One region of the Rossellomorea sp. KS-H15a genome, then DNA from elsewhere that is predicted to be linked to it. Evidence: riboswitches for the same ligand, from Rfam matches in the RefSeq annotation. Region 1 holds a riboswitch; the other holds the start of a gene.

What was found. A riboswitch is a leader RNA that binds a small molecule or an ion and turns the genes downstream of it on or off. The one in region 1 is predicted to bind cyclic di-AMP.
Region 2: it holds a riboswitch for cyclic di-AMP, as region 1 does, so the genes downstream of both, M1J35_RS00040 (potassium channel family protein) here and M1J35_RS20230 (hypothetical protein) in region 1, are expected to answer to the same signal.

What each region holds. Positions count from the first base shown of each region.
Region 1 covers NZ_CP096886.1:3,934,875-3,943,036, forward strand. The annotation lists gene kdpDN (KdpD-like non-kinase potassium sensor) at 1-466, opposite strand, end outside; gene kdpC (potassium-transporting ATPase subunit KdpC) at 539-1,114, opposite strand; gene kdpB (potassium-transporting ATPase subunit KdpB) at 1,139-3,154, opposite strand; gene kdpA (potassium-transporting ATPase subunit KdpA) at 3,284-4,915, opposite strand; gene M1J35_RS22870 (potassium-transporting ATPase subunit F) at 4,977-5,054, opposite strand; gene M1J35_RS20230 (hypothetical protein) at 5,177-5,587, opposite strand; cyclic di-AMP (ydaO/yuaA leader) riboswitch at 6,000-6,141, opposite strand; gene M1J35_RS20235 (Na-translocating system protein MpsC family protein) at 6,383-6,751, shown strand; cyclic di-AMP (ydaO/yuaA leader) riboswitch at 6,803-6,942, shown strand; gene M1J35_RS20240 (DUF3626 domain-containing protein) at 7,238-8,162, opposite strand, start outside.
Region 2 covers NZ_CP096886.1:6,416-14,577, forward strand. The annotation lists gene serC (3-phosphoserine/phosphohydroxythreonine transaminase) at 1-890, opposite strand, end outside; gene M1J35_RS00035 (TrkH family potassium uptake protein) at 1,101-2,423, opposite strand; gene M1J35_RS00040 (potassium channel family protein) at 2,426-3,082, opposite strand; cyclic di-AMP (ydaO/yuaA leader) riboswitch at 3,208-3,345, opposite strand; gene M1J35_RS00045 (DUF1206 domain-containing protein) at 3,547-4,410, shown strand; gene M1J35_RS00050 (dicarboxylate/amino acid:cation symporter) at 4,642-5,877, shown strand; gene M1J35_RS00055 (zinc metalloprotease) at 5,920-7,116, opposite strand; gene M1J35_RS00060 (hydroxyalkanoic acid synthase) at 7,444-8,162, opposite strand, start outside.

The sequences.
Region 1 (8,162 bases):
TATCATTGACACTTTCCAGGTGCTGGATGTTGACGGCTGACAGGACATCAATCCCGGCATCAAGGATCAACATTACATCTTCATATCTCTTCGTATGAACGGAAGCGGAAATATTCGTATGGGCAAGTTCGTCGATAATGACGAGATCCGGTTGTCTTTTGATGATTCCTTCTACATTCAGTTCATAGAATTTCTTCCCTTTGTACTCCATGACCATTAATGGTACCTGCTCAAGATCTTTCAGTTGAGCTTCCGTTTCAGCCCGTCCGTGTGTTTCAATTAATCCGATGACCACATCTTTTCCTTCTTTTTTTAAGTCTGCAGCGTCCTGGAGCATCTTATATGATTTTCCCACTCCCGGAGCAGCGCCGACATATAATTTCAGTTTGCCCCTTGCTGATTCTGTGATGTCATGGAGAATTTCTTCAGGGGTCTTTCTCCTGAAATATGGGTGATTTTTTTCCACTCTTGTTCACCTCCGAGCAGCACACATCAACTTGATACCCCGACCAACGAGTTGGTCAGGGTTCTGTTTCACTTATAATAACTTCTGTAAATCCAGATTAAGCAAAAGGACATTGACTCGTTCTTCTCCGAAAATCCCCCATTCCTTCCCTTGGGTATTGTCTTCTATCAATTTCTCCAACTTCTCTTTGGATACGCCGGTGAGCTCTGAAATTCTGTTCACCTGCGCCATGGCAGCCTGAACGGAGATATGTGGATCAAGACCTGAACCTGAGTCTGTCACAAGATCGACCGGAACCTCACTGATCGGTGTATCCGGGTTGGCTTTTTTCCACACTTCCAATGATTCCTCTGTACGGTTGATCATATCCTCATTGGACGGGGCATAGTTATTCGATCCCGAACCAGAAGCATCATATTCAATGGCGGATACCCTTCCATGAAATAGGGTGGGATCACTCACGCTCTGCCCGATCAATTTCGAGCCCACCACTTCATTTTCTTCATTATAAACCAAGCTTCCATCCGCCTTGTCCGGCATGATTGCCTGTGCGATTCCGGTTGACGCTAGTGGATACACTAAACCTGCAAGCACCATGATGGTGAAGCTGGACCGGATAATCGGTCCGGCAAATTGACTGTTTTTCATTTTACATCTCCCTTTCTATCCTCTTTATACGAATAATGAAATCGCCATATCAATCAATTTAATTCCTATGAATGGCACCAATACACCGCCAAGACCATAAATCGTTAAGTTGCGTCTCAATAATGAGTTGGAACTCATCGGTTTGTATGCGACTCCCTTCATGGCAAGCGGAATCAATAAAGGAATGATCACGGCATTAAAGATGAGTGCCGACAGGATGGCCGATATGGGTGTAGACAGACCCATGATATTCAAGGCTGTCATCTCCGGAATCGCAAGCATGAACATGGCAGGAATGATCGCAAAGTATTTCGCAATGTCGTTGGCAATACTGAATGTGGTTAGCGCTCCCCTGGTCATGAGTAATTGCTTTCCTATTGAAACCACTTCAATGATCTTTGTCGGATTCGAGTCTAAATCCACCATATTCGCCGCTTCTTTTGCCGCTGTCGTCCCGCTGTTCATGGCAAGCCCCACGTCTGCCTGGGCGAGTGCAGGCGCATCATTCGTCCCATCACCTGTCATCGCCACCAATTTCCCTTGGGACTGTTCATATTTGATCACTTCAATTTTGTCCTCTGGTTTACATTCCGCTATGAATTCATCCACCCCTGCTTCACGTGCAATCGTGGCAGCCGTTAGAGGATTGTCACCTGTAGCCATGATCGTCTTGATCCCCATCTGTCGTAACTTTTCAAATCGTTCCTTCATCCCCGGTTTCACAGTGTCTTTCAGGTAGATTAACCCAAAGATTTGTCCCTCTACCGCTACAGCCAATGGGGTACCGCCTTCTTTCGCAATTTCATTCGCTTCCTCGTCAAGATCGGCGGGGATTGTGCCGCCTTTAGCTTTCACCCACGTCTTGACTGAATCAACGGCCCCTTTACGCACCTGTCTGCCATCTTTTAAATCCACCCCGCTCATTCTTGTCTCAGCTTTAAATTCTATGAATTGTCCTCCTGTTGCAAGGGAAGCATCAAGCTTGGTTCCCTTCTCTTTCAACAGTTCTATGATGGAACGTCCTTCAGGTGTTTCATCCTGTAACGAACTGATCCCCGTCCAGTGGAAAAGCTCTTCCTTCGATGCATCTCCCACCGCTATGAAATCACTGGCCAGCCGGTTACCGAATGTAATGGTACCTGTCTTATCCAGAATGATCGTATTGATATCCCCTGCCGCTTCCACTGCCTTACCGGACATGGCGAGTACATTATATTGAGTCACACGGTCCATCCCCGCAATCCCGATGGCTGATAACAATCCACCGATGGTCGTCGGGATCAGGCAGACGAGGAGTGAGATCAATACAGGGATTTCAATGGAGAATCCCAGATAGTTCGTAAAGAATGGAAGAGTGACCACCACAATCATGAAAATCAGCGTCAGGCTTGTTAATACCGTATTCAATGCGATTTCGTTCGGGGTCTTCTGACGCTCTGCCCCTTCCACCAATGAAATCATGCGGTCTAAGAATGATTCACCAGGGTTGCTGGTGATCCGGACTTTAATCTGATCACTGACGACTCTCGTTCCTCCGGTGACAGAATTGAAATCGCCACCGGCTTCTTTGATGACCGGAGCTGATTCACCCGTGATCGCGGATTCATCCACCGAGGCGAGACCTTCTATCACTTCCCCGTCACCTGGGATCATCTCACCTTGTGAAACGACAACCACGTCCCCTTTCTTGAGCGAAGTTGAGGCCACTTTTTCCGTTTTTCCATTTCCCCGAAGCAGGTTGGCGGACATCTCCTGTTTGGACTTTTTCAATGAATCGGCCTGTGCTTTCCCGCGGCCTTCTGCCAATGCTTCGGCGAAATTGGCAAAGAGCAGTGTAAATAATAGAATCAGGCTGACTGTCACATTGAACCAGGGTGCTACATCACTGGGTCCAAATGCATCAGGTGCCATACACAATATGAATGTAATGATGAATCCAATCTCCACTACAAACATGATTGGATTTTTTATCATGATTCTTGGATCAAGCTTAACGAAAGAATCCTTCAAGGCCTGCTTGACCATTCCTTTATTCTTCATGTCATTTCCATCCTTCTGTTCTTTTGGATTGGGCTGCTCGGGGGAAAGACGGTTTCGTTCTTTCCCTCTAAATTCAGCGACCTTATTTGTCTCTTTCAATAATGGATTTGCCACTTCTTCCACTCCCATCTACAATGTCAGATATTCTGCTACCGGCCCCAATACAAGTGTCGGGAAAAACGTTAACGCCCCGACGACAAAGAATGTTCCAATCAGGATCACTCCGAATAGGGACGTATCTGTTCGGAACGTTCCAATCGTCTCGGGAACCATTCTTTTGGATGCGAGGGATCCTGCAACAGCGAGCATCGTCACCAGACCGAAGAATCTTCCAATATACATCACGACGCCTGTCGAGATGTTCCAGAATGGAGTGGCATCCCCAAGTCCTTCAAATCCCGATCCATTGTTGGCAGCGGATGACGTATATTCATAAACGACTTGGGATATCCCATGAAATCCACTGTTCGAAATGGCTTCCACCCCAAGAGGAGTATACAGCGCAAGGGCAGATGCCCCCAGTATCAACAGGGGATGCATAAGCATCGTTATGGCAATCAGCTTCATTTCCCTGCCTTCGATTTTTTTGCCCAGAAATTCTGGAGTGCGTCCAACCATCAACCCTGAAAGGAACACAGCGATCATGGCGTACATGAGCACATTGATGAAGCCTGCGCCAACCCCTCCGAAAACGGTGTTAAGCAGCATATTCGTCAGTGCCAGCATTCCGCCGATCGGGGTTAACGTATCATGCATCGTATTGACGGCACCTGTTTCCGTCGCCGTCGTGACCATGGCATAGAATATAGATTGACCGGTACCGAACCGTACTTCCTTCCCTTCCATACTTCCTTGATCGGTCTGGATACCCATGGCATTCAGTGCCGGGTTTCCTTGCGTTTCATAAAACAGAGCAGTAGAAAGGAATACAATGAAAACGATTACCATCGATACAAACAGGACACGTCCTTGCTTTGGATTCCCGACCATCTTTCCATACGTAAAAGGGAGTGCGGATGGAAGCAGGAACATTAGCAGAATCTGAATGAAATTACTGATGGCGTTCGGATTCTCAAATGGATGGGCCGAATTGACACCAAAGAATCCTCCCCCGTTATTCCCGAGTTCTTTAATGGACAGGAACGTTCCGACAGGACCACGGGCGATCTCCTGGGTACCACCTTCAACCGTATTCACTGTAACCGATGGCTCAAGCGTCTGTGGAACTCCGAGAGCTATGAAAATAAAGCCCGTAATAAAGGCGATCGGTAAAAGGACGCGGGTAATGGACCTGAATAAATCGACAAAGAAGTTACCGATTTCAGCTCCAGATAGTCCCCTGACAAAGGCGATGGCTACTGCCAGTGCCGTTCCCGGGGCAGCGAACATCATGAACAGAATCCCGATCATCTGTCCGAGATAGGAAAGACCTGATTCCCCGCTGTAATGCTGTAAATTCGTATTGGTCATAAAGCTGATCGCTGTATTAAAGGCAAGAGTAGGGTCCATCCCCGGATTGCCACTCGGGTTCAGGGGAAGGATCCCCTGCAGCCTGAAGACCAGATACACAAGGAAAATCATGAAACCATTCGTGAAGACAAGGGCCAATGCGTATTGCTTCCACGTCTGGTTCACTTTTTTTATTCCACTGACTTTAAAGAGTAGTTGTTCGAATGGTCCAAAAACTTTATCTAAAGGCGTTTGATTATAATCGAACGCCTTTGCCAAATAGACCCCTGCAGGCTTTGCAATCAGAATCATTGCCGTTAATATAATGATGATCGATAGGATGGTCGTAATCACCTGTGATACCTCCAACTAATTAGAATTTTTCTGGATGAAACAATACATAAAATAAATACAGTGTCACGATGGCCGTAATCCCAAGTAACAGCATCATGAGTCCTTACCTCCCTGCTCGACAACAGTGGAAGACCAATTAATAAGTCCCGACATAAGTGCCGGAAGGATGATGAATAGCGAGATCATTATAATATCCAACATGCGTAAAACCTCCTGACATTATTTGAAGAAACACGAAACATTCCGGCTCTTTGTATACACCACATATCTTGCTCCGATGGATTGATACAGGCGTACCGGATACCCTGGTGTCATCGTGACGACAATGATCGGGGCGGACGTACTGTTTTGAATGAACCGCATCATCGGTAACGTATCGAAAAAGTCATTCTCAAATACGATAACCTTATGGAAGTGTTGGCGGTGATCAAGGAATTCTTCATTCACCACCAAACCCATGACATGTTGGAACCCACGCCCTTTCAGAATCTCAACAACTTGTGGAATGGGGGAAACAAAACAGCAATCAAGTGAAAGATCTAAGCAGTCCTCTATTTCCTGCAGCATTTCATATGTCGGAATACAAACAAGCGTCGTGTCCTTTGGCCGTTCCTGCGTACACACATACATCCTCCTTTTGTTCTGCATCATCACACCTCTACCATTTCATCCTGCAGAAAGTCATACCCTCGAAAAAACATGGGCCTTTTCTTCCAACAGATCCCCTCATCAGGAAGAAAAATCCGTCTTCAGAAACAAAAATAGACCAACGTACACTTCTCCCCCAGACGATTGACAAAAGCAAAGAACAATCAGCATCCTGTATAGATGCGATCTTCTATCATCTCTTGTTCATCTGGAGAAAAAGTACACATTGGTCTACTTAATGCCTAGCAGGCTCCTTTAAGCCTTCTATGCATTCTGTCTTCCATGTTCACTTTTTCGAAAATAGGCATTATAAAAAGACCTACTTGATCATCAGGCTGCCCTTTTTGCCATTATAAAACAACAAAAAAAGCCCCCTGAAAAAGGTGGTCTTTATGACCTCCTTCGCTTTAGCCGACGAAGTTAGCTGACGGGTAGGATGGCGAAAGAGTGTAATCTCATCCCTTCTACACTTGTAGAATTAACCCCACTTGATTGGGTCCTCCGTTCTCGTTTCCGAGACTAGGCCGATATATTGAGTTGTGCTTTACAAGGACTATATTACTCCCGGCTTATGAAATTTGTAAACGGATAAAAAGTGCCGAATCCTGCTAAATTGGATTGTTTTTCTAACAAAAACCATCGTTCTCTTAAAATTCCTAATTGAATCGTACTTTTTCTCTTAGTCTATTTAACTCAAAATTAAAGATTGACAACTTTTAACACACCTGAGTAAGATAGTCCATGAATTGTTACTTTAGTCATTAGGGGGAAGAAAATATGAAAACGACTAAACGCCGATTAGAGGCTGAATTGAGTGAAGCATTTATAAAGATGCAGAGGGAACTGATCGGCCGCGGTCCACAGGAAACACGCACATACATCCTGGAGGACATGGTCATCGCACGATTCAAGGGTGTGTTAACGGTAGAAGAAAAACACCTTGTCGAACACGATAAAGGCAGGGTGCTCGTGAAGCAGATGAGACAGGTACTGCGGGAAATGTATAGCCAGAACATTGAAGAAATGGTTGAACAGCATACCGGATGCAAAGTACTCTCGAGCCATAGCGACATCAGTACAAAAACGGGAGAGCGCATGGAAGTGTTCGTGCTTGATAAGAACCTGGAAAAGCAGTTGGAAAACTAACCAAAATTGTATAATTATCCATTTACTAACGATGATTGTATTCATCGCATCTGAACTAATTCGCTGAATCCGACAGGAGCGGAGAAACCAAAGGAATGGATGAGACTATTCATGGGGTGAAGTCATGTGACCGGGAGACTTATACCTTCCGAACCCGTCAGCTAACTTCGTAAGCGTTGTAAAAGAGAGGAGATTAACAAGCTTTTATCAATTAACCAAATGCAAGCCCTGAATCTTTGTGTGAAGGACTCAAAGATTCAGGGCTTTTACTAACGATTATGATATACTGCGGCTCTGTATCTGTTTTATTTACATGATACACTCCAATGAAAAGATAGAAATGCTTTTTCTACGGTTGGAGTTTTATCATGTTTGATACAAGACTGCTTGGCATGATGAAACGAGTATTCATTTGATAGAACACAGATTACTATAATACTTAAAGCTACTGTTGCCACAGATGTTTTTTTCACCTCAACACCGCCTTCATACATTCCCTACCGGTTCTCCATACTTAACGAGAACATGCCACAACAGCTTCAATTCCTGCAGCACAGCTTCATTAGCACCCCGATCACTCCAGGAATCAGGATCTTGTCTCAAACTCATGACGGCTGATCCGATTGTGCGGGCATCAATCCTATCTTTATAAGCGATTCGCTTGGCCAGGGACGGCATGGATGGTCCCCTGAAATCAGAAAAGACATCCTTTACATCAAGGACAAAACCCATATGCCATTTAAGATTGATGGAATACTTGGAACACATTTGCTCCAGGGTTTCACCAACAGTCGTGTCCTTATAGGACGGATCGGCAACCAACACTTCCACATCTTCTTTCAGGGAAATGGGACCATGAATCTGTGATTCTATGTAATGGTTCAAATTTCGATTCGCCAAGCTTTCTTTCCTGCCATGTTCAAGATGATGCAGTACATGTTGCATAAACCTCGTCGGTGTCAAATCCTTCTCTCCAAGTGCAAAATCCCTTAAAAACATTTCTTCCAAAAGCGCGGCCAGGATCATATCAAATTCTTGATACGTCCCCTTCTCAAATGGGTTTTGATGCGAGTCCAGATATGTAAAGGTCGCTCGTGATGAAACGTTAGGGGATAACAAAAAGTAGCATGAGCCGAACCGCGGAGAAGGCCCATCCGGATGCAGCATCAGATTCAATGCCCCGTACTTTGGCCGTTCGCTCATCAATGTACCGTCCGATTGGTAAGCCCCTCCAAACATACTCTCCTCCCACCTATCCCGGTCACCACCTGAATGAGGGGAGACCTTCCCATTCGATATGAATGTTTCAAACTGACTCTTATATTCCCCTTGTTCGAGCAGGGACTGGGCAACGTTCTTCATAGTGGAAGCCGGTCGATCCGGATGGAAGTGCAAACCGATCTGTGCGTGA
Region 2 (8,162 bases), 480 kb from region 1:
AAAGGAATGTTCATCAAGGAACGATTTTTCTCCGGTACGGGATTGTGAAATAATGATGATTCATCAATACAGTTGTAAAGAAGGGCGGCTTTCCTTTCATTATGCTCCTGCATCCCTTCCACTCCCCCGTTCTCTTTCACCCATTCCAGTACTAGTTTCAGAACGTAGATGGAAAAGGTCGGTGGCGTATTGAAGAGAGAATCATGCTTCACATACGTTTCGTAGTTCAGCATGGTCGGACAAGTATCGGGTGCCTTCCCGATCAGACTGTCATGAATGATGGCCACGGTCACACCGGATGGGCCAAGGTTCTTCTGGGCCCCGGCATAAATGAGCCCGAAAGAGGAAACGTCTATTTTTTCAGACAGGATGTGGGATGACATATCGGCCACAAGGGGAATGCCTCCTGTATCGGGATACTGGTCGAACCGGGTTCCCTCGATTGTATTATTAGATGTGATATGTACGTAACTTGAATCTGGAGAGAAATCTTCTGGTGTATAGGCCGGGATCTCAAAGGGTTCTTTGAGAGACAGCGTTCGGATATCCCCGACTTTCTCCGCCTCTTTAACGGCTTTCTTCGACCAGCTTCCTGTCACGATGTAATCCGCTCCCTGTCCTTCACCGAGAAGATTAAGAGGGATCATGGAAAACTGAAGGGACGCTCCCCCCTGCATGAAGACCACTCTATAATCATCAGGAATCGCAAGCAGTTCACGGAGTAAGCCTTGTGCTTCTTCTATTATATTTTGGAAAGGGGCAGACCGATGACTCAATTCCATCACAGACATGCCCGTTTCACGATAATTCAATAACTCATTTTGAACCTTCTTCAACACGGGCTCAGGCAACACAGCAGGACCAGCAGAAAAGTTATACACATGCTTCAACAACAGCACCACCAAAAGTTCAGAATTTTTCAACAGTATAATCCCGTGCAGCGCTTTCGTCAATATCAGTAACCCATGATGAAAACGCTTAATAAGATGGTTTTTAGCCTCATGCGTGGTCATGGATGAATTCTTGCTGGTTTTATAAAAAAAATCGCCTTCCCCGCTTCACCCAATAATGGTAAAACGGACAAGCCGATTTTATTCATTTTAACCTGTTAAGATATCTTCTTTCGGATAGCGGATTTTTTCTTTATCAGGTCGTGACAGGGAGAACGCAAGTGTAAGGGGTCCGAGTTTACCTGCGAACATCACAACGATGATGATACACTTTCCAATAGCAGAAAGGGAACCCGTAATCCCCATGGACAAGCCCACCGTACCGAAGGCAGACACCACTTCAAACACTATGGACAGGAACGAAACATCATGCTCTGTCATTTCCAGGAAGAAAAGCGCGGTGAACACCAGCAGCACGCTGATCATGGATAGAGCCAAAGCTTTGAAAATATGCGCTTGATCAATTGTACGCCTGAAAATCCGGATTTCTTTTTTTTCTTTTAAAAAGGCAATCATACTCAATGAAATGACCACAAAGGTTGTGAGCTTGATCCCACCGCCTGTGGAGGCACTGCCAGCTCCAATAAACATTAATAAAATCGTAAAGAGCAGCGTGGATCGCTCCATGCTTCCGTAATCAAGGGAGTTGAATCCCGCTGTACGGGGGGTGACCGCTTGAAAGTAGGAAGCGAATATCTTATCGGAAAGCGGCAGCTGAGCCAGGGTGTTCGGGTTATTGAATTCCAGCACGAATATCATCATGAAGGCGATGACATTGATCAGAAAGGTTCCAATGACCATGATTTTTGTGTGGAGGGATAATTGACGGATCGTTTTGGATTTCCACAGATCAACCAGAACCGTGAACCCGATCCCCCCCAGTATAAATAGAAATGAAATGGTCAAATTAATGATCGGACTTCCCACATATCCCATCAAACTGTCGGAAAACAAGGAAAAACCGGCATTGTTAAACGCAGATATAGAATGAAAGATACTGACATACAAGCCCCGTTTCCATCCAAACTCCGGTACCCATTCCGTCGCTAATAAGAGAACGGCAAACCCCTCAACGATAAAGGAAAAAATAAATAAATATTTCACAAGCTTGATGACGCCGCCTACGGAAGTCTGATTCAGTGCCTGTTGAAGGAGTAACCGTTCTTTGAATCCGATTTTCTTACCAAGCATCATGAAGATCAAGACCGCGAAGGACATGATCCCGAGCCCTCCGATCTGGATCAGGCTCATGACGACCACTTCCCCGAACAGAGTGAAGGCCCCTCCCGTATCAACCACGGCAAGCCCTGTCACCGTCATGGCGGACGTGGTCGTGAACAATGCGTCGAGCCATGAGATCTGTTCAGTGGTGGCAAAAGGAAGCTTTAAGAGCCCCATTCCCAGTATGATGAAAAATAGAAAGGTCACAACAAGAAGTTGCGGCGGACTTAACCGGATGACCTTTTGCTTCATCTTTATACACCTTCTTTTTCAAATCGATTGATATCCCGGTTGTGTCCTATAACGATCAGAAGATCCTCTATTTCAACCACCTCGTCGGCAGAAGGAGAGACAATGACTTCTTCCCCCCGATGGATGGCGATGATATTACAGCCGAATTTCGCACGGACGTCGAGCTCATTCAACGTTTTATTGGCTACCTTCTTGGAAGCATAGACCTCTACGATGCTGTGCTCTTTCGACAGCTCGATATAATCGATAATCTTTTCAGACGTGATATGGTGGGCGATCCTTCTTGCCATGTCACGCTCCGGATGAATGACCTTATCCGCACCGATCCGGTCCAGTACTTTCTGGTGGTAGGAATTCGATGCTTTCACCCACACTTCCTTGACCCCCAATTCCTTGAGAAGGAGCGTGGTGAGGATACTTGCTTCGATATTATCGCCGAAGGATACGATCACGTGATCGAAGTTCCTTAAACCAAGTGATTTCAAAACCGACTCATCCATGGCATTGGCCTGCACCGCGTGGGTGGCGATGTCGATGTAGTGCTGTACCACATCATGATGAATATCGATGGCGAGCACTTCCACATCCAGATCAGCCAGTTCCTGAACCAAATTCCCTCCAAATCTCCCTAATCCAATAACGGCAAACTGCTTTTTCATGATGAAATCCTCCAAAACCTTTTTTATAGCTTAACCAATTACTGCCTGACTTTACTACCATGTTAAACAACGCAAAAAAACCACCAGGAACTAAGCCTGTGGTCATTCATTACAGATCACAAGTATCATCCTCTCCCAATACGCTTACGGAGTTAGCTGACGGATTCGGGTCATGGAAGTGGCCCTACCTTTCGATTGAAAGGATTCACCCCTGAAACTAGTGGGTCCCCCGCTTCAATAATTGAATTAAGCGATAAAGAATATTCATTTGATGATAGATATATTACTCCTCTCCACAGGGGTTGTAAATAGGTTTTTTGTAAAAAAAACCTAAAGAAAAAAAGGCAAAATTATCTCAATCACCCCCAAGATTTACTGTTCGTTAAAAAGGTTTGTGTCGTCGTTTTTCAGGGAATAGCATACATTAGTCATACGAAATTCGAATCAGAAAGGAAGAAGCGTTTATGGCAGGAATCTCATCCATTACTTCATCAACGGAAAGCAATGAAAGTTCATCCGTTTCATCTAATGATATAAAGCCCTGGATCAAGGGATTTGCACGAATCGGTTACATCTCAAGAGGGCTCGTCTATATGCTCATCGGGGCATTAGCTGTGATGGCGGCACTCGGGATAGGAGGAAGCACATCGGACTCGAGCGGAGCTTTTACGGCTGTTGCCAGCAAGCCGTTCGGGGAAGTCCTTCTTTGGATCCTCGGAGTGGGCTTGATCGGAATCGTCCTTTGGCGTCTCATTCAAGTGATCAAAGATCCTGAACACGTAAAAAACGGCGGTAAGTCCATGTTCAGAAGACTGGGCAATCTGATCAGCGGGATTGCTTATGGTTCCTTGACATATAACGCCTTTGCCATTGCCATGCACGCCAAAAGCTCCGGATCCGGTTCGGGTTCAAAGCAGACCCTGTCAGCCAAATTATTGGCACAGCCTTTCGGACAATGGATCGTCGGGATTGTCGGACTCATCATCATTGGATTCGCACTATATGAAATTCATAAAGCTTATACGGAAAAATACACCGACAAATTCAAACGCCATGAAATGTCGAAAAAAGAATGGGAACTTGGACGAAAAACAGGAAAACTTGGATTATATTCACGCGGGATCGTCTTTCTGCTGATCGGATACTTCTTCATTCAGACGGCCATCACGGCGGATCCGGATAAGACGAAGGGACTTGACGGGGCGTTATCTAAACTCGCTCAGCAGCCATTCGGACAATGGCTGCTCGGAATTGTTGCAGTAGGATTGTTTTTATATGGTGTCTTCCAGATTTTAAAAGGAAAGAACCGTCATATGACGATTTATTAAGATCTAAAAGGAGCTGCCGGTTTGGCAGCTCCTTTTTCTGTTCGTTCTTTCTCCATGTATCAGAAGCCACCTCTCTACTGATGCTTCCCACTGCAGGCACGAATTTTGACAGTTCAAATCATCTGTTGTATCTTATGAGACTGAATCCTCATTAAACCAATCAGATATATATGTATTTTACATTTAATACTTTTGGGGAAATCTACTATTACTATAAGGAGGCGTCAACCAATGAAATCTCTTTGGAGAGGTTATCTCAATACATCCCTTATCATGAAAATAACCGTGGCTCTCGTACTTGGAATTGCCGTCGGTGTGATATTCGGTAAGGATGCATCTGTCCTTTCACCCCTTGGCGATATTTTAATTCGCCTGCTTAAGTTCCTGATCATTCCCCTCATTTTATTTACCTTGATGGTCGGTGTGAACCAGACCAGTGTTAACAAACTTGGAAGAATGGGAGGAAAAACGTTTTTATACTACTTATTCTCATCAGCTTTGGCCATCGTCGTCGGAATTGCCGTTGCCAGTATCTTTAATCCCGGCACAGGGATGACCCTTGATACGACGGAAAAATTCAAGGTACCGGAAAATCCGGGGGTCACCAGTGTCCTTCTGAATATCATCCCTGATAATATCGTCACGGCATTCACAGATATGAATCTCCTGGGGATCATCTTTACAGCGATTGTATTTGGCATTGCGATTTCATATTTACGGTCTTCAGCGGAATACCACGAACTCGGTGAACATGTATACAAAGTCGTGAATGGCTTGAATGAAGCCACCCTGTCGATTATGAAGGTGGTCCTTCAATACGTTCCCATCGGAATCTTTGCGATCATGGCAAATACGGTCGGGAATCAGGGACTCAACACATTAGTCTCCTTAGGGAATATGATTCTCGTTCTTTATATTGCTTTGTTCGTCCAATTGGCTATCTATATGATTGCTCTGGTTGGATTCAAAATCAGTCCCGGCAAGTTCTTTGCTCAAGCACGTACACCAATGGTTACAGCCTTTGTAACCCAAAGCAGCTCCGGCACCCTGCCATTAACATTGAATGCAGCAAAAAATCTAGGCTTGCCAAAAAGTTTATACGGCTTCAGCCTGCCCCTCGGAGCCACAATTAATATGGATGGGGCTGCGATTCGGATTGCAGTATCTGCAGTGTTTGCTGCCAATGTCGTCGGTAATCCATTGAGTCTGACAGATATGATGGTCGTTGTCCTCGTAGGAACATTGGCTTCCATTGGAACAGCAGGCGTTCCTGGAGCTGGAATTATAATGATTGCCACCGTTTTTGCTCAGCTTGGCCTGCCGATGGAAACCGTTGCCCTCCTGACGGCGATTGATGCCCTTGTCGGCATGGGATGTACGGCCCTGAATGTGACGGGGGATCTGGTTGGTACGTCGATTATTGATAAAACGGAGAAGGATGACAAACAAGCTCCTTCCCTTTCATAAATGCCAAGAAAAAAAGGATAGCCCCAGCTATCCTTTTTCCTATTACGAAACCTGATGATGCTCCCACCCTGAAGCTTCATCGGCAAAAAGTATCCCCAGTTCATGATGATCCCCTTCATACAGGGCTCCCTGGGTAAAACGGTTTTCACCATTCGTCCCCAGAACCTCCAGCTTACAATAAGCTCCGTTCTTTTGCAGCGCTTCATAAAAAGCCCGTTCCGTATTCACTTCGACACCGTTCACCTTCAGGACGATTTCCCCGACTTGAAGGGTCAGCTTCCTGGCAGGAGATCCTGGGAGGATACCAAGGATCATGACGCCATTTGGCTGGCGCTTAAAGAAATAAGGTTTTGAATCATCCGCACTGCGGGTACGGTACGCGATCCAGATCCGGCCAAGGATGGCTATAGCTGCTGCACCGACCGAAAACAGCGGTGCCCAGAAACCTGTTACAGCCAAGGTCAATACGAACGCACCCAGCCAGAACACGCGGGATCCCGTATGCTTGATCGCGATTTCAGGCAGTGTACTTTTCACCAGCTGTTGAAAACCGAGGAGAAACGGTATACACAGTAATGAATATGTTTCAGTGCCCAAGGTAAACACCGGCCACCATTCAAATGGAAGGGTCAATGACCCCGTGGGTACCAGTACAAACATGGGGACGAGCCATAATTTCTTACCGAGATGGGCTCCCACCTTCAAGCCACGTGCACTTTTAAGCAGGCGGGGTGATGTGTGCTTCCAGCCATTCAATACAATCAGGATGCCTTCGATCATCGTCAATATTCCGAGAAGGACGACGGTGGAACTGAGCAGACCCAGATTTAAGCTTTCCACATATGTATCCACGTAAGGGATGTCCCACTGAAAATAATCCACCGCGACTAAGATAAAGTAGGAAAATCCTACTGTCATGGTGGCTGACATGAGTTGAAAACGACCCGTTAACGCAAACAGGATCGACACGGCTCCCATAACGATGAGACCGGCGAAAGGAATGACCACTCCCGCTCCGACTGTCACAATAGAAAACAGCAGTCCAAGGACGATTCCGTATGAAAATAAAACCCGCATATCATGGTATCCGTCCAGCAATCTCGTATTGAAATCTCTCCGTTCCCTCTTCACACGATAATAGCCCGCCATGATAGCGAAAAATACGGACAGATATAGTACAGGATGCAGAAATAGTTTCCCGAATCCCTTTAAAATCTCCAGTAACCAAAGCTCAATCAATATCCGTCACCACCTTTTGCAAGAAAATTTGCATTATCTACTATTTTATCAAAAGAAGCTGTTAAAACCTATTGCAATTTTATTCAATACTTTTACGATTCGATTTCATTTCCGACAGCATTCCTCATATTTTCCCGGGAAATGATGTCGATTGGATGAGAATGATATCTCCATTTGAAGAAAAAGAGACGGTTGAGATTCACCCCATCCGCCCCTATTCCTTATTGAAAATAAGATTTGATATACTCTTTAAAAACGATAAAGGCAAAACCCATATAATCAAAAGGGGTGTCGATTTCCCACTCCAGCATCATGTTTCCCCTCCTTTTATTGTGAGTATTGATTCAGCCACTCTTTCAATTCGTTTGATATCCCGTATTTAATCAGACTTGCGTGGCCTCCCCTTACTTCTGCTGCTACCTTATTCGTGCTAGACACCAGGTCCAAGAGAGGCGTGCTGATTGAGGAAGGAACCAAGTGATCGTATTGGGAAGAAATCAGGTAAAGGTTCGAATCGATTTTTTTCAAATCCACTTCTACGCCGGCGAGTTCAAATTCTCCTGCCATCAGCACATTCTCTTTTACAAAATAAGTGATAATGTCACGGCCCATGGCTCCGGTCAGGGAAATGTGATCATTTGTCCATTGATTGAATCGGAGCCAATAATAGGCATAGTCGGGATCATAGGCTTTATTTAACAGCGACAAATAGGGAGAAAAGTAAATGGGGGAAGTTAAAGCCCTCATCCCGTAACGGATCATGGGAGCCGGTATGAGATTGGTTCTTTCCATGAGACCCGGGAGATCGATTTCGTCTTCCTTCAACGCCTGCACCCAATTGTGATAGGCAGGGACCTGACCAAAGTCAATCGGCGTGACAAAAAGAAGCAGATTTCTGATCAGGCAGGGGTTTAAAGCAGCATAAATGACAGCCAGTGTCCCACCTAAGCAAAACCCGGAAAGGGACAGCTCGTCTTTCCCACTATGTTGAAGAGCCTTCTTTATGCACGGATCCACATAGTGAGCCAGATACTCCGCCACTCCTG